DNA from 4 places in the Paenibacillus sp. FSL K6-2859 genome. Region 3 is predicted to be linked to each of the others. Evidence: riboswitches for the same ligand, from Rfam matches in the RefSeq annotation. Region 3 holds a riboswitch; each other region holds the start of a gene.
The links. A riboswitch is a leader RNA that binds a small molecule or an ion and turns the genes downstream of it on or off. The one in region 3 is predicted to bind cyclic di-AMP.
Positions count from the first base shown of each region.

Region 1: it holds a riboswitch for cyclic di-AMP, as region 3 does, so the genes downstream of both, MHB64_RS25795 (TrkH family potassium uptake protein) here and MHB64_RS32120 (C40 family peptidase) in region 3, are expected to answer to the same signal.
Region 2: it holds a riboswitch for cyclic di-AMP, as region 3 does, so the genes downstream of both, MHB64_RS02700 (hypothetical protein) here and MHB64_RS32120 (C40 family peptidase) in region 3, are expected to answer to the same signal.
Region 4: it holds a riboswitch for cyclic di-AMP, as region 3 does, so the genes downstream of both, MHB64_RS16385 (APC family permease) here and MHB64_RS32120 (C40 family peptidase) in region 3, are expected to answer to the same signal.

Region 1 is NZ_JBBOYU010000001.1:5,789,367-5,792,489, reverse strand. It holds gene MHB64_RS25800 (CPBP family intramembrane glutamic endopeptidase) at 1-1,091, opposite strand, end outside; cyclic di-AMP (ydaO/yuaA leader) riboswitch at 1,406-1,587, shown strand; gene MHB64_RS25795 (TrkH family potassium uptake protein) at 1,721-3,016, shown strand; gene MHB64_RS25790 (potassium channel family protein) at 3,030-3,123, shown strand, end outside.
Region 2 is NZ_JBBOYU010000001.1:608,005-611,127, forward strand. It holds gene MHB64_RS02690 (hypothetical protein) at 1-345, opposite strand, end outside; gene MHB64_RS02695 (hypothetical protein) at 362-529, opposite strand; cyclic di-AMP (ydaO/yuaA leader) riboswitch at 919-1,084, opposite strand; cyclic di-AMP (ydaO/yuaA leader) riboswitch at 1,507-1,697, shown strand; gene MHB64_RS02700 (hypothetical protein) at 1,888-2,304, shown strand; gene kdpF (K(+)-transporting ATPase subunit F) at 2,431-2,508, shown strand; gene kdpA (potassium-transporting ATPase subunit KdpA) at 2,521-3,123, shown strand, end outside.
Region 3 is NZ_JBBOYU010000002.1:294,561-297,683, forward strand. It holds gene MHB64_RS32110 (response regulator transcription factor) at 1-132, shown strand, start outside; gene MHB64_RS32115 (TVP38/TMEM64 family protein) at 260-859, shown strand; cyclic di-AMP (ydaO/yuaA leader) riboswitch at 992-1,124, shown strand; gene MHB64_RS32120 (C40 family peptidase) at 1,129-1,599, shown strand; gene MHB64_RS32125 (asparagine synthase-related protein) at 1,949-2,425, shown strand; gene MHB64_RS32130 (DUF2933 domain-containing protein) at 2,735-2,929, shown strand.
Region 4 is NZ_JBBOYU010000001.1:3,721,197-3,724,319, reverse strand. It holds gene MHB64_RS16395 (DsbA family protein) at 1-347, shown strand, start outside; gene MHB64_RS16390 (disulfide oxidoreductase) at 344-808, shown strand; cyclic di-AMP (ydaO/yuaA leader) riboswitch at 1,005-1,162, shown strand; gene MHB64_RS16385 (APC family permease) at 1,286-3,103, shown strand.

The DNA of each region.
Region 1 (3,123 bases), on a different contig from region 3:
GGCTCTTTAGCGCGAGGCCATGGGTTCATCCCCTCTTCTTTTTTCCATAGGCCGTCCCCTCCAACTAAAGAAAAATATAGCAAGGAGGACATTAGGAGGCTATATAAGGCATAAATGATGAACATAATGACGGAAGTTATCTGAGCCTCGAGTCCTTCGCCGGAGGATTCAGGAAGCATATTATAGGTGCTGATCATCATGATTACAAAATAAGCTGAGCTTAGGAATATTCCGCGCTTAAAGGAAGTATGTTCTCTTCTAAGTATGCTGTAGATGAGTGCCAGAATTCCTAAAGCTAAAGTAGGCAGACCGTAGCCGAATAAAGTAAGCTTTTCTGCGAGAGAGGTCTGATCCTTTACATAGGAGGTATGCCAGGCTGGAGCGGCGAATCCTGCTTTAAAGCTGGATACCTGTTCGCCAGTGAAATCGAAATAATAGTGTAGTAAGGATTCGCCAACCTGAACGGAACGATCTGTATACACAAGCCCATAGTTTCCCGTATTTGATTCAATTTGCAATTTGGCGGGATTCACCCCCCATTCCTGAAGCCAAGGTCGGGCAAGATTTTCTTTTTGGGCTAGAGACAAGTCAGTTCCCTTGTCCTCTTCTTTTGCACTAGTGGATACATTGCTTGGTGACCCTGCAGATGATCCTTCTACTCCTTGTTTGAAGGCGACAATCACGCCAGTATACATATTGAGGTCAACGGTGATTAGCGGCTCTTGTTCCGCTGAAGGACTAAGTGTTACACGGAAAATGTCAAAAGGATATCGTTGATCCAGCTTCTTCTTTGTATAGTCCTCCAAAAGCTTCTCGCGGGACATATAACCATAAAAGGAAGAATCCGTATCATAGAGTACATTCCACTGATCATTTGGTGTTTTGGTGTAGTTTAGCTTTTGTTCTGCAAATGATATCGCTTTGTCGCGGGCTTCAGCCTTGCTGATGACAGTAGTATCTTCCCCCACGGGGCTATTTAGCACTGAGGGAGCAATCTGAAACATAATAAATAGAATAAGACCGATAATGCCCGAGATGATGAGCCTCTTGGAGAGGGCACGTTGCTGTAAGGGCTGGCCGACGGGATTCATGTAACGCCTCCTTGTAAATTGACAATGTTATGTTCCATTATAGTATTAGTGCCATGATAGTTACAAAAATCATCGTACATTCTTTTTATGGGTAATAGAGATATTATAGAATAGGTATCTGAATATATACCATGAATTTAAAGTGATCATTTCTTCATTTTTCATGAAAATCGATGCAATTGCAGGGAAAACACGGAAAAGTGATGAGAAAAGGTACTCCTACTGGTACATCCTCTCCAAACCGCATTTTTCATATGAATCACCATTAATAGTGTCTTTGTGATTTATCGAAATAACATATATAATTTGTATGCAATTGTATATAGCCGAATTTCAGGTGAAAACGGGGGAACCACAGGAAGTAATGAAAAGATGAGTATACACCATAGGCGGTGTCTTTATTCATCAGGGGTGAATTTCGTTCTAGGAACGAATAGGGCAGCCTGCACAGTCCGAATCCGTCAGCTAACCTCGTAGGCTAATTTACTGCAGGAACCAAGGGTAGCATTGGTTTTCCAGTGCTTTTTTTGTTGGAATTCTTTAAATTTAGATAAGAGGGTGACGTAGTGGCTTCACAGTTTCGCAGGGTTTCTGAATCAAAGTTTCTGAAGCTTTCTCCGCCTCAGATTATGGTGCTTGGTTTTGCATCGATCATTCTGATTGGAGCCTTGCTGCTTATGCTTCCCATATCGAGTACCAGTGGGAATGCTGTGAGTTTTATTGATGCGTTGTTTACTGCAACATCGGCCACCTGTGTGACAGGACTTGTGGTGCTGGACACCGGGACGACATTCACCATTTTTGGGAAAACCGTAATTATGGTGCTTATCCAGGTTGGTGGCTTAGGGTTTATGACAATGGCGACCTTATTTGCCATGATGATGAAACGCAAAATTTCCTTGCGGGACAGACTGATCCTTCAGGAAGCCATGAACCAAGGCTCTATGGAGGGGATTGTTCGACTGATCCGTAGAGTACTTATTTATTCTTTGGTCATCGAAGGCTGTGCAGCGGTGCTTCTGTCCTTACGCTGGGCGTTTGATATGCCACTGGGAAAGGCCATTTATTTTGGAATATTTCATGCGGTGTCTATGTTTAATAATGCTGGATTTGATATTTTCGGGGATTTCCGGAGTTTAACCGATTATGTATATGACCCGCTTGTGAACATCGTGGTGATGTTTCTGATTGTCTCTGGCGGGATTGGTTTTATTGTCATGTCGGATCTGGTGGAGTTTCGTGTCAAACGTAAATTATCTTTGCATAGCAAAGTTGTACTCTCCACCACGGCAGGGCTTATTCTTATCGGCGCTTTGGTTATTTTTATATTCGAATTTACAAATCAGCGCACTCTGGGTAATCTGAATTTTGGCGGCAAAATATTATCGGCATTCTTTCAGTCTGTATCGCCCCGAACCGCTGGCGCCAACACGGTGGATATTGCCGGACTGCGGCAAGCCTCACAGTTCTTTATGGTTATCCTTATGTTTATTGGTGCATCACCGGGCTCAACGGGTGGCGGGGTCAAGACTACGACCTTTACCATTATGATTGGTGCAGTAATCGCGATGCTGCGCGGGCGTGAAGATGTTGTGCTGTTCCGTTACCGATTGGCGCAGGAGCGTATCTATAAAGCGTTGACGTTAACTTTACTGGCTTTACTATTGGTCCTTTCTGTATCAATGTTACTGTCCACAACAGAGGATAGTAATTTCTTAGCAATATTATTTGAGACGACCTCAGCCTTTGCTACGGTGGGACTAAGTATGGGGCTTACACCTGAACTGTCTGTTATCGGCAAGATTCTGATTTGTCTGACGATGTTTGCGGGTCGCCTAGGTCCATTAACATTAGTGTATGCGCTAGGACCAAAACAGGGTAAACCATTGTATAAGCACCCAGAAGGTAAAATAATTATTGGATAGGAGTTAATCCGAAATGAAAGCACAGCAATTTGTAGTAATCGGCTTAGGCCGCTTCGGTTCAAGTCTTGCACTTGAGCTGATGGAAATGGGCTACGAGGTGCTCGGCA
Region 2 (3,123 bases), on a different contig from region 3:
GTGCCCTGCCAAGGATTTACCCTGCAGCTTGGCTTTTAAATCCTGTAAAGCACCTTGCACTAGCTCAAACTGAGTCTGATCCCACTCTGAACCATGGGTACGTACTTTATCTATCGCTTCCTCAAGCCGGCAATGGTATATCATTCTGAGAAAAGAACTCCATTTAATAAGGTCGAAGGTTTGGGTATTGGCAGAGATAAGACATGCCCCCCAGCTGCTACCTCCTTTACAGGTAAGTTTCAGGATGCCATACCGGCTGCCTTGATGAGCCTCCATTCCATAGTGAATAGGCTCAGGTGAATCAAAGACAAATACTTCTATGCGAGATAGTCTTCGCTGGTCCATGACGGTTTTCTCCTCCTTAGGTTTCCAAAAGCTTTAGATCTACATGGTGAATTACGTTAGCCTTCTCTATACAGGCGAGCATTTCAGCTTCATACTCACAGACTGCGGCATGCTCCAGCCATAGTAAGAATCTCTGTTTGCGTATAACGGATAAATGTAAGGGAAGGTTGTTGCGGGATCTCATTGCGTACCAACCGACTTCAACATCTTTTCACGGTTCCTTAAAAGCGGTGAGACACGGAAAACGTTGGTGTGCTGACCAATCCTCAGCTGTTGCTTTTCTCGGATGTTTTTATATATTTCGTATATAATCGTTCGATCCAAACAGTATTCACAGGTAGATAGGCTGTTGAAATGGCGAAGTGAACTCCAAAGTAAACATAATTTAGACTTTTTGGCTCAAGTAGCCCTTACTGAGTTCCCCAATAATAGTGTTTCATTCCTTTCACCCCGTCCAGCATGCTATTACCCTATAGAATCAGGTAACGCAAAAACCGCAGCAAGAGGAGGACCTCTGCTGCGGTTTTGGAATACAGGTATATACACACCTGTGCCAAAGCGTGGCGGATCAAGGGTCTCTCTCTTTACGCTTACGAGGTTAGCTGCCGGATTCGGACGGTGAGAGTCGCCCTACCTATGTGAGACTTGAACAGTCTCCTTCGGATTCACCCCAAGTAGGCCATGTGGCCTGATGGTTCCCCCGTTCCCTGCAAAAGCAGGAACTCAGCGTTGAATGTATTTCGTGAAATAGATTCAACCCGAATCATACTCTTTTCAAGGTGTTTCTGTAAAAACAGAAAGTGTTCTTTTGAGCGCAATTTTATCCATATCCTGCCGACTACGACGAAAAAAGGATCCAAATAGGTATTTATTGCGCGTTATCGGGCTTCTTCCTCGCTTAATCTCGCTTTCTTGTTTCCTTTCCTATAAAGGCGATTTTTGGGGATTCCTCCAATTGTGGTGAGTAAAATCACGTGGTATGCCCGTATTTCGCTAATCGATTCAAATTCGAGTAAACAAGAGATATAGAGAGATTGGATATCAAGTAAGCGCTATCCAATACGAAAATAGTTTTTAATTTGCATTATTTTGGCATCAATCAGGTTTTACAATACTTCCTGCATAAGGGTATGATTACTCCTGTTTCAACACAACAATCGAATATTTGATCCGCTTAATTTCCGTTAAGGAAAGCGGGGGAACCAACAATCGGCAGACGATGTGAGAGTCGGAAGCCGGTTATGGGGTGAATCCTGTAGAGGATGCGAGTGTGCTCGCATCCTCTACAGGTAGGGCGACTCTCACCGCCCGAATCCGACAGCTAACCTCGTAAGCGTATGGAGAGAGGATGAGTGCAATGTGACCGCTAGCGAGCCACAGAGGAGAATCCTTTGTGGCTTTTTGCTGTGCTGTTTTTAGCAAAGCATTTATGGAAAACCTCACGAAGAGGTCGTTATATTCATCATTAGCGGTAGCTTTTCTTTCAAGACCAGGGTGATCAAGCTCTGATCTTACAAGCAAAGCATTTGAGGAGAATAAGAGATGACAGATCAGAATGAATATGTACTGGTATGTGCGCCAACGAAGGCAGGAGAACATTTTATTAAGCTTCTAAAATTCAGAGGCATTAAGATGGCCGGATTGACCAACAACTTGCCTGAGAAGTCCCTACTTGAAGAGATGGGGATTGAGCAAGTTGTTCTAGTAGATACCCGCCATCAGAATACTTGGTTTCGCCCGCCGTTCCCGGTAGGCCGGGTATATCTGTTCGAGAGCAGCTTTACGTTATGCTGCCGCTATATTCAGATGTGCCGCACTTGGACGACACAGCCGATTTTTGTAATCACAAGCTCAATAAATCCTAGATTGGTCTATAAAAGACTTGGCGCAAGTTATGTAATCTATTCCCACAGTGGTGATGCTGATTTTCTGGTCGACAGATCACCTCATCAAGGATAAAAGAAGGAGTGCGGGAAATATGATGGATCTGTATATGGTGGCTACGCTAGCTGTGATTTACGGGTTGTTTTATGGATTTATGCGCTGGTGCGCAGGTGTAGTTGAGGATACAGGGAGGGATAAGCTGTGATTCTAGTAATCGCTGTTACCCTATTACTGTTTGTATATCTGGTTTACGCATTGATTCATCCGGAGAAATTTTAAGGAGGGGCATTCATGGGCATTTTGCAAATCGCTCTTGTAATCGTAATTCTCATCTTGCTGGTTAAGCCGATGGGCACGTATTTATATTATGTATTTTCTAATGAACCGAACCGTACGGATCGCTGGTTTGGAGGTATAGAAAAAGGGATTTTTAAGCTGATCGGCCTGAAAAAAAAGGACGGAATGTCCTGGAAGAAATATGCGCTCACCTTTGTTTTAACGAATATCGTACTGGTAACTTTCAGTTATATTTTTCTTAGATTACAGCGGGGACTGCCGCTAAATCCGAATGGAATTGCAGATATGGAACAGACGCTTTCATTCAATACGGTGATCAGCTTTATGACCAATACGAACCTGCAGCATTATAGCGGGGAGACGGGGCTTTCGTATTTTTCACAAATGGCTGTCATCACGATGATGATGTTCACGTCTGCAGCGAGCGGATTTTCTGTTGCGGTTGCTTTTGTCAGAGGGATCACAGGCCAGAAATCAGTCGGGAACTTCTTCGAGGATTTCGTCAAAGCACATATTCGTGTGTTCATTCCACTAGCTTTGTTAGTTTCATTGGTGCTGGTAGGCTTGCATGTGCCGCAAACGCTAAAGCCTTCGCTT
Region 3 (3,123 bases):
TTCGAAGGAGAAAATCGTGTAGTTGATACCCATATAAAGAAAATTCGCCAAAAATTCCAAAACGCTGGGCTTAAATATAGTCCAATTCAGACGGTTCGGAGTATAGGGTATAGATTTTTTAAACAGGATTGAACAATTTATATAATTCAATATTACCTATAAGGACACCATGAGATTTTAGTGCTTGGTTATATGTTGATTGTTGTAGCTTTGACGTTAACTGGTAATCAGAATTAAATCATTTTAAGATGGTGAGCTGATGTTTTCTATTTATTCAAAACAAGTTGCAGAATTGTTAAGTGCGCTGGGGATATGGTCATTTCTGATAAGCATTGGAATTAGTATTTTTATAAGTATCATCGGAGTAATTCCTTCAGTTTTTATGACCACCGTAAATGTTTTGATTTTCGGATTCTACCCTGGTTTTTTGCTCTCGTGGATTGGTGAGGTCTTAGGTGCAGGGGTATCCTACAATTTATATCGATTAGGTGTTCAAAGAGTGAACAAGCTTAGAAGGGTAAATTATCTGTGGTTAAATAATCTTAACAATATGACTCCACTAAGGCAGTTTTTCATCTTGTTGTTGGCTAGGCTCATACCCTACGTACCATCCTCCATTGTAACATTGGTAGCCACCACATCCAGTATGACTTTCTTGAACTATATGTTGGCAACTGCTGTAGGCAAGCTTCCCTCCATTTGGTTAGAAACCTTACTTGCTTATGGATATGTAAAAGTAGAAAATAAATCAATGAAAATAATAATTACAATAATGTCACTACTTTCTCTATATATTATTATCCATACAAGTAAGATGAAAAATGGTAAGTTGAATGAAATTCACGAAAATGATCACTAATCCTAGAAATTTATGCATTGTACTATAAAATTGTGTGGTATTTGTGTTGTTTGAAAATAAAAATAGAAAATTTTATATCGGATTGACACAGTGAATATAAATACAATACTATAGCAATAGTTACAAAAAATTAATTAATTATTGCCGAATTTCGTATTGAAAACGGGGGAACCATTCTTGGGTGAATTATTCTTGAAAGCAAAGGAATATAGGGAACCTTTAACCGAACCCTCAGCTAACTCCGTAGGCATTGAAGGGAGAACCTGATTCTGAAAAAGTTTATTTTATCCGTAGTGGGGGCTGCAGTATTGTTCACTTCTGTTCCTGCAAGCACCTACGCAAGTGAAGTAAGTATTGAAAATGAAGTGAAAGAGGTATTGGGGACTCCTTATTTATGGGGGGGGACTACGGCGGCGGGTTTTGATTGTACGGGTTTCATATTGTATATATTAGATAAATTTAATGCAGGTGATTTACCGCGCACATCACAATCTCAAGCTAAAGTAGGCACACCCGTGTCTAAAGATGATCTTCGCGTAGGAGATCTGGTCTTTTTTAACACTTTTGGTACAGGAATTTCCCATGCAGGCATTTATGTAGGTGATGATCAGTTTGCTCATTCCTCAAGCAGTAAAGGCGTAAGAATTAGTAGACTCTCAGAGTCATATTATCGTGATCGTTATGTCACTGCTCGCCGTGTAGTGAGCGAAACTAGCTACCTCAAAATGATTAGTGAATGATGAGTTTGTAAGGTCAGCATCTGTTTTTTTACCTTTTTAATTTCTGGGTTTGTATGCATCCTCTTTAAGAAAAAGACTTCTCACAGGTTGTATTTTATTGTGAGAGGTCTTTTTGCGTCGAGGCTTAGTGTTTAGTGGAAGGTGTGAAAAAACGGTAATAATACAATTGACATACCCCCGAGGGGTACCCTTAGAAGATCGATTTTTCGGAAATGCCAACATTTTTTCTGAAGGTGAGAAAAGGTCTCTCGTTTCTTTCCATCCGGATCTATATAAATACTGGGAAACTACGACAGAAATCACGAAACCTATTTACGCGGGGCACAAAGGTTTAAAAGACGTAACCCGTATGCAGTTAATAGATCTTAACCTTTGGTTGCCTGGTGATATATTAATGAAAGCCGATAAGATGAGTATGGCTCACTCTTTAGAGGTTCGTGTTCCTTTCCTTGATAAAGAAGTGTTTGAGATTGCCCAGAAAATTCCTGCTTCATTATTGCTCGCAATAGGAACCACTAAATACATCTTACGTAAAGCCCTGGAGGGAATCGTACCTCATTCTGTGTTAGGTCGTCCAAAATTAGGCTTTCCTGTGCCTTTGAAAAAATGGTTATTAACCCCAATGGGTGATACCATCCTTCAACAAATTACAGAGAGTGGGGTGGACCAATGGATTCAACTAAATGTTGTTAAAGAGATGTTAAAACAACATCGAATGGGAACGGCCGATTATTCCCGCAAGATTTGGACGATTTATATATTTTCGTTGTGGCATTCCATGTATATTAAACAGTCTATATTCAGGCAAGCTCTAGTCAACTCATAACTCGATAATAGTAGTCAATTGTAGTCGCCTAATTTTGAGATAGCGTAAGCTACCGAGAGGAAAAATATTCAGATATGTGATCCTATCCATCTTAAATCGGGGACTAAATCAACAGTTGGTTGCGAATTATGGAATGACTGGAGAGGAAAAGGAAGGAACATGGTTGTTATTACCCGGATTGCTTTTTTCAATCACTTAAGCAAGGAACAATAACTTCATGAAATATGCAAACTTTCAACATCATATCCACATACAACTCTTCTACAATAAAAATATTAAAAGAAAGCAATTTACAGAGGAGGTACACAGATGGATTGGTCTTTGCTATTGCTGTTGATTTGTCCACTGATGATGGTATTGATGATGTTTGGGATGAGAGGAATGCATGGTAAAGACTCTCATTCAAACCAGTCACAATCCAACTGGACACTTCACGAAGACTATAATGAGTTAAAAGTAGAGAACGAACGAATGAAAAAGCAACTTCTAAGCTTGTCTAAATAACTCATATTAGAGAAAAGCATATAAAACTCCATTGAAATCGCCCATGGATAAATGGAAGACCTTATTAACCATTTTGACGGGGCGATTTCTTTGTACAAGCTATAAATCACGAACTCAGTCTGGCTAGATTTTGTATATAAATACACTTTTAGGATAATATAACTTAGGATGAACAAACATTAAAATTATGAAGG
Region 4 (3,123 bases), on a different contig from region 3:
TTGCTGCATTATCTGTTTATCATCAGAATAATGATGAGTTCTGGAAGTTCTATGATGCTGTATATGCTCAGCAAGGTGATGAAAGTGAAGAATGGGCGACTGAAGATTTCTTAGTAAGCCTTGCGGAGAAAGAGAAGTTAGCTATCGATTACGAACTGCTTCGTAAAGATATTAAGGATCGTACGTATGCAGATGAGCTGAATAAGGGTATGCAGTTAGCTAGTGAAGCTGGGGTGACGACTACACCATCCCTTTACATCAATGGAGTAATGATTGCGGATCCTTTTAACATTGAAGCGATTTCAACTGAAATTAACGACGCCGCAAAAGCTGTGGAGGCAAAGTGACAAAGTTCCTATCTTTTTGCAAGCGTAACTGCCTGTATCTGGCCTGGTTCGTCTCTTTAGTTGCTGTAGCTGGTAGCTTGTATTTGAGCGAAGTATTGAAATATGAACCTTGTAAGCTTTGCTGGTTCCAGCGAATTTTTATGTATCCTCAGTTATTCCTCTTGGGAATTGCGACGTTTCGAGGAGATAAAAGGATTATCCCATATGTACTTCCATTAAGCTTGATTGGTGGCAGTATCTCGATTTATCATTATGCGGAGCAGAAGATTCCTGCGTTAAGTAAAGTGCTTCCTTGTACAATTGGTGTTCCTTGTAATAAGGATTACTTGAACTATTTCGGATTCATTACGATTCCTTTTCTTGCTTTAATCGCGTTTGCTTTAATAAGTATTTTACTTTGGTACGGACGCAAGGAAGAAGAAGTGATGGAATTAGAAACAGAAGAAAGTTTAGGATTTTGATTTTTCAACTTTGAAGGAACGAAAAAATGTGAAAAGTGACTAAAAACACGACCCAGAGGGATAATTGAAGAGAATGAAAGAGAGCATCCAATTAGACGCTGTATTTGCGCTTTTTGGATGTTTTTTCATTCTTTTTTCATTTTTTTCAACGCTTTACTGCATACACTTTGTAGACTAATATTAGACCTTGTGAGAAGTTGAATATGCGCTGAATTTTCTTAGGAAAAACGGGGGAACCAAACTTGGCATATGTGCCAATGGGGTGAATCGGAATAGGTCGATTGGACTTGTACCGTAGGGCTAAACCACAGCCCGAATCCGCCAGCTAACCTCGTAAGCAAGGTGGGATAATGACCATGCATAGCATGCGGATCATTTCCGTATGCTATTTTTTGTGTCTGCATTTATGAAATCCACCAATGAAAACAGCGCGCGGAAATTCCGTTTCAGCTCCCAAAGAAAGGAACTGTATCCACCATGGTAAGCAAGGTAAAACGACTATTGATCGGGCGTCCGATGAAGTCGAACGAACTCGATCATGAAAAGTTATCCAAGGTTAAAGCACTGGCTGTCCTGTCTTCTGATGCGCTCTCGTCTGTAGCCTACGGAACGGAACAAATTCTGATTGTACTGGTGGCTGCGGGGTTTACTGCCATCTGGTATTCCCTGCCAATTGCATTAGCCGTATTGGGCCTGCTGGCCATCCTGATTTTATCCTATCGGCAGACGATCTACGCTTATCCGCAAGGAGGAGGAGCTTACATCGTTGCCAAGAGTAATCTTGGTGTTCCGACAGGGCTTTTAGCAGGAGGGTCTTTGTTAGTGGATTACATTCTGACCGTAGCTGTTAGTGCCTCGGCAGGGACAGATGCGATCACATCAGCGTTTCCAAGTCTTCATAATCACACGGTTCTTATTGCTGTATCCGTAATTATTCTTCTAACATTGATTAATCTTCGCGGAGTTACAGAATCGGCTTCATTTATCGCAATCCCAGTGTATTTGTTTGTGGTGTCGATTGTAGTTTTGATTATCTCCGGTGTTATTAAATATGCAGCAGGTGGCGTACATGCGAATGTCCCTGAAATAGGCAGCGCCGTCTCCAATGTTAGTTTGTTTCTACTATTAAAAGCCTTCAGTTCTGGCTGTTCGGCACTTACGGGTGTAGAGGCTGTATCTAATGCCATTCCAAACTTTAAAGCACCGGCTGAAAAGAATGCAGCCAAGACCTTAATGGTCATGGGGGTTATACTTGGATTTATGTTTACAGGTATCACATTACTGGCCTATTGGTACGGTATAGTGCCTGATGAAAAGGCAACGGTTGTTTCTCAGATCGCTGAATCGACCTTTGGTCGCGGAACTTTATATTTTTTCATTCAAGGGATTACAGCAGTCATTTTATTCTTAGCAGCTAATACAGCTTACTCAGCGTTCCCGCTGCTCGCCTTTATGTTTGCAAAAGATAAATATATGCCACATGCTTTTATGGTTCGTGGTGACCGTCTAGGTTTCTCAAATGGTATTATTTTTCTAGGTGTTCTGTCTGCTGTACTTGTAGCTGCATTTCACGGAAATACAGAAAGCTTGATTCCTCTTTATGCGGTAGGTGTCTTCATTCCGTTCACATTGTCCCAGCTAGGAATGATGGTTCATTGGTTTAAAACCAAACCAGCGGGATGGAAAAAAAGATTTGTTGTAAATACCATCGGTATGCTGACTACATTGACAATTACGCTTATTTTTATCATTACTAAGTTCTCAAGCGTATGGATGGCGTTCATTTTCTTACCTGCTGTAATGTTTGTGTTCCACCGCATTCACAAGCACTATTTGAACACAGCAGATCAGCTTCGTATATGTCCGGCTACGGATAAACCTTTAATTAAAGGAAGTACGGTTGTTGTCCCTGTTGCTGGTGTAACACGTGCTTTACTGCATTCCATCAGCTATGCCAAGTCTCTAACAGATAATGTAGTAGCCGTGTATGTTGGCTTTGATGAAGAGGACATTCAAAAGATGGAGCAACGGTGGGAGGAATGGAATCCGGGTGTACGCCTGATTGTACTTCGTTCCAGATATCGCAGTATTATTCGTCCGTTAGTGAAATTTATTGATACCGTGGAGTGGAAGACCGCAGCGACGGATCATATCACGATTCTGATTCCACAGTTTATAACTAAGCATTGGTGGCAAGCTGTACTTCATAATCAGACCAGCTTTTTAATCCGTTCGTATCTAATGAATTCAAAAGATGTTGTAGTTGCGACTGTCCCCTATCATTTGAATAAATAATGGATTATTAAGGAGAGGCT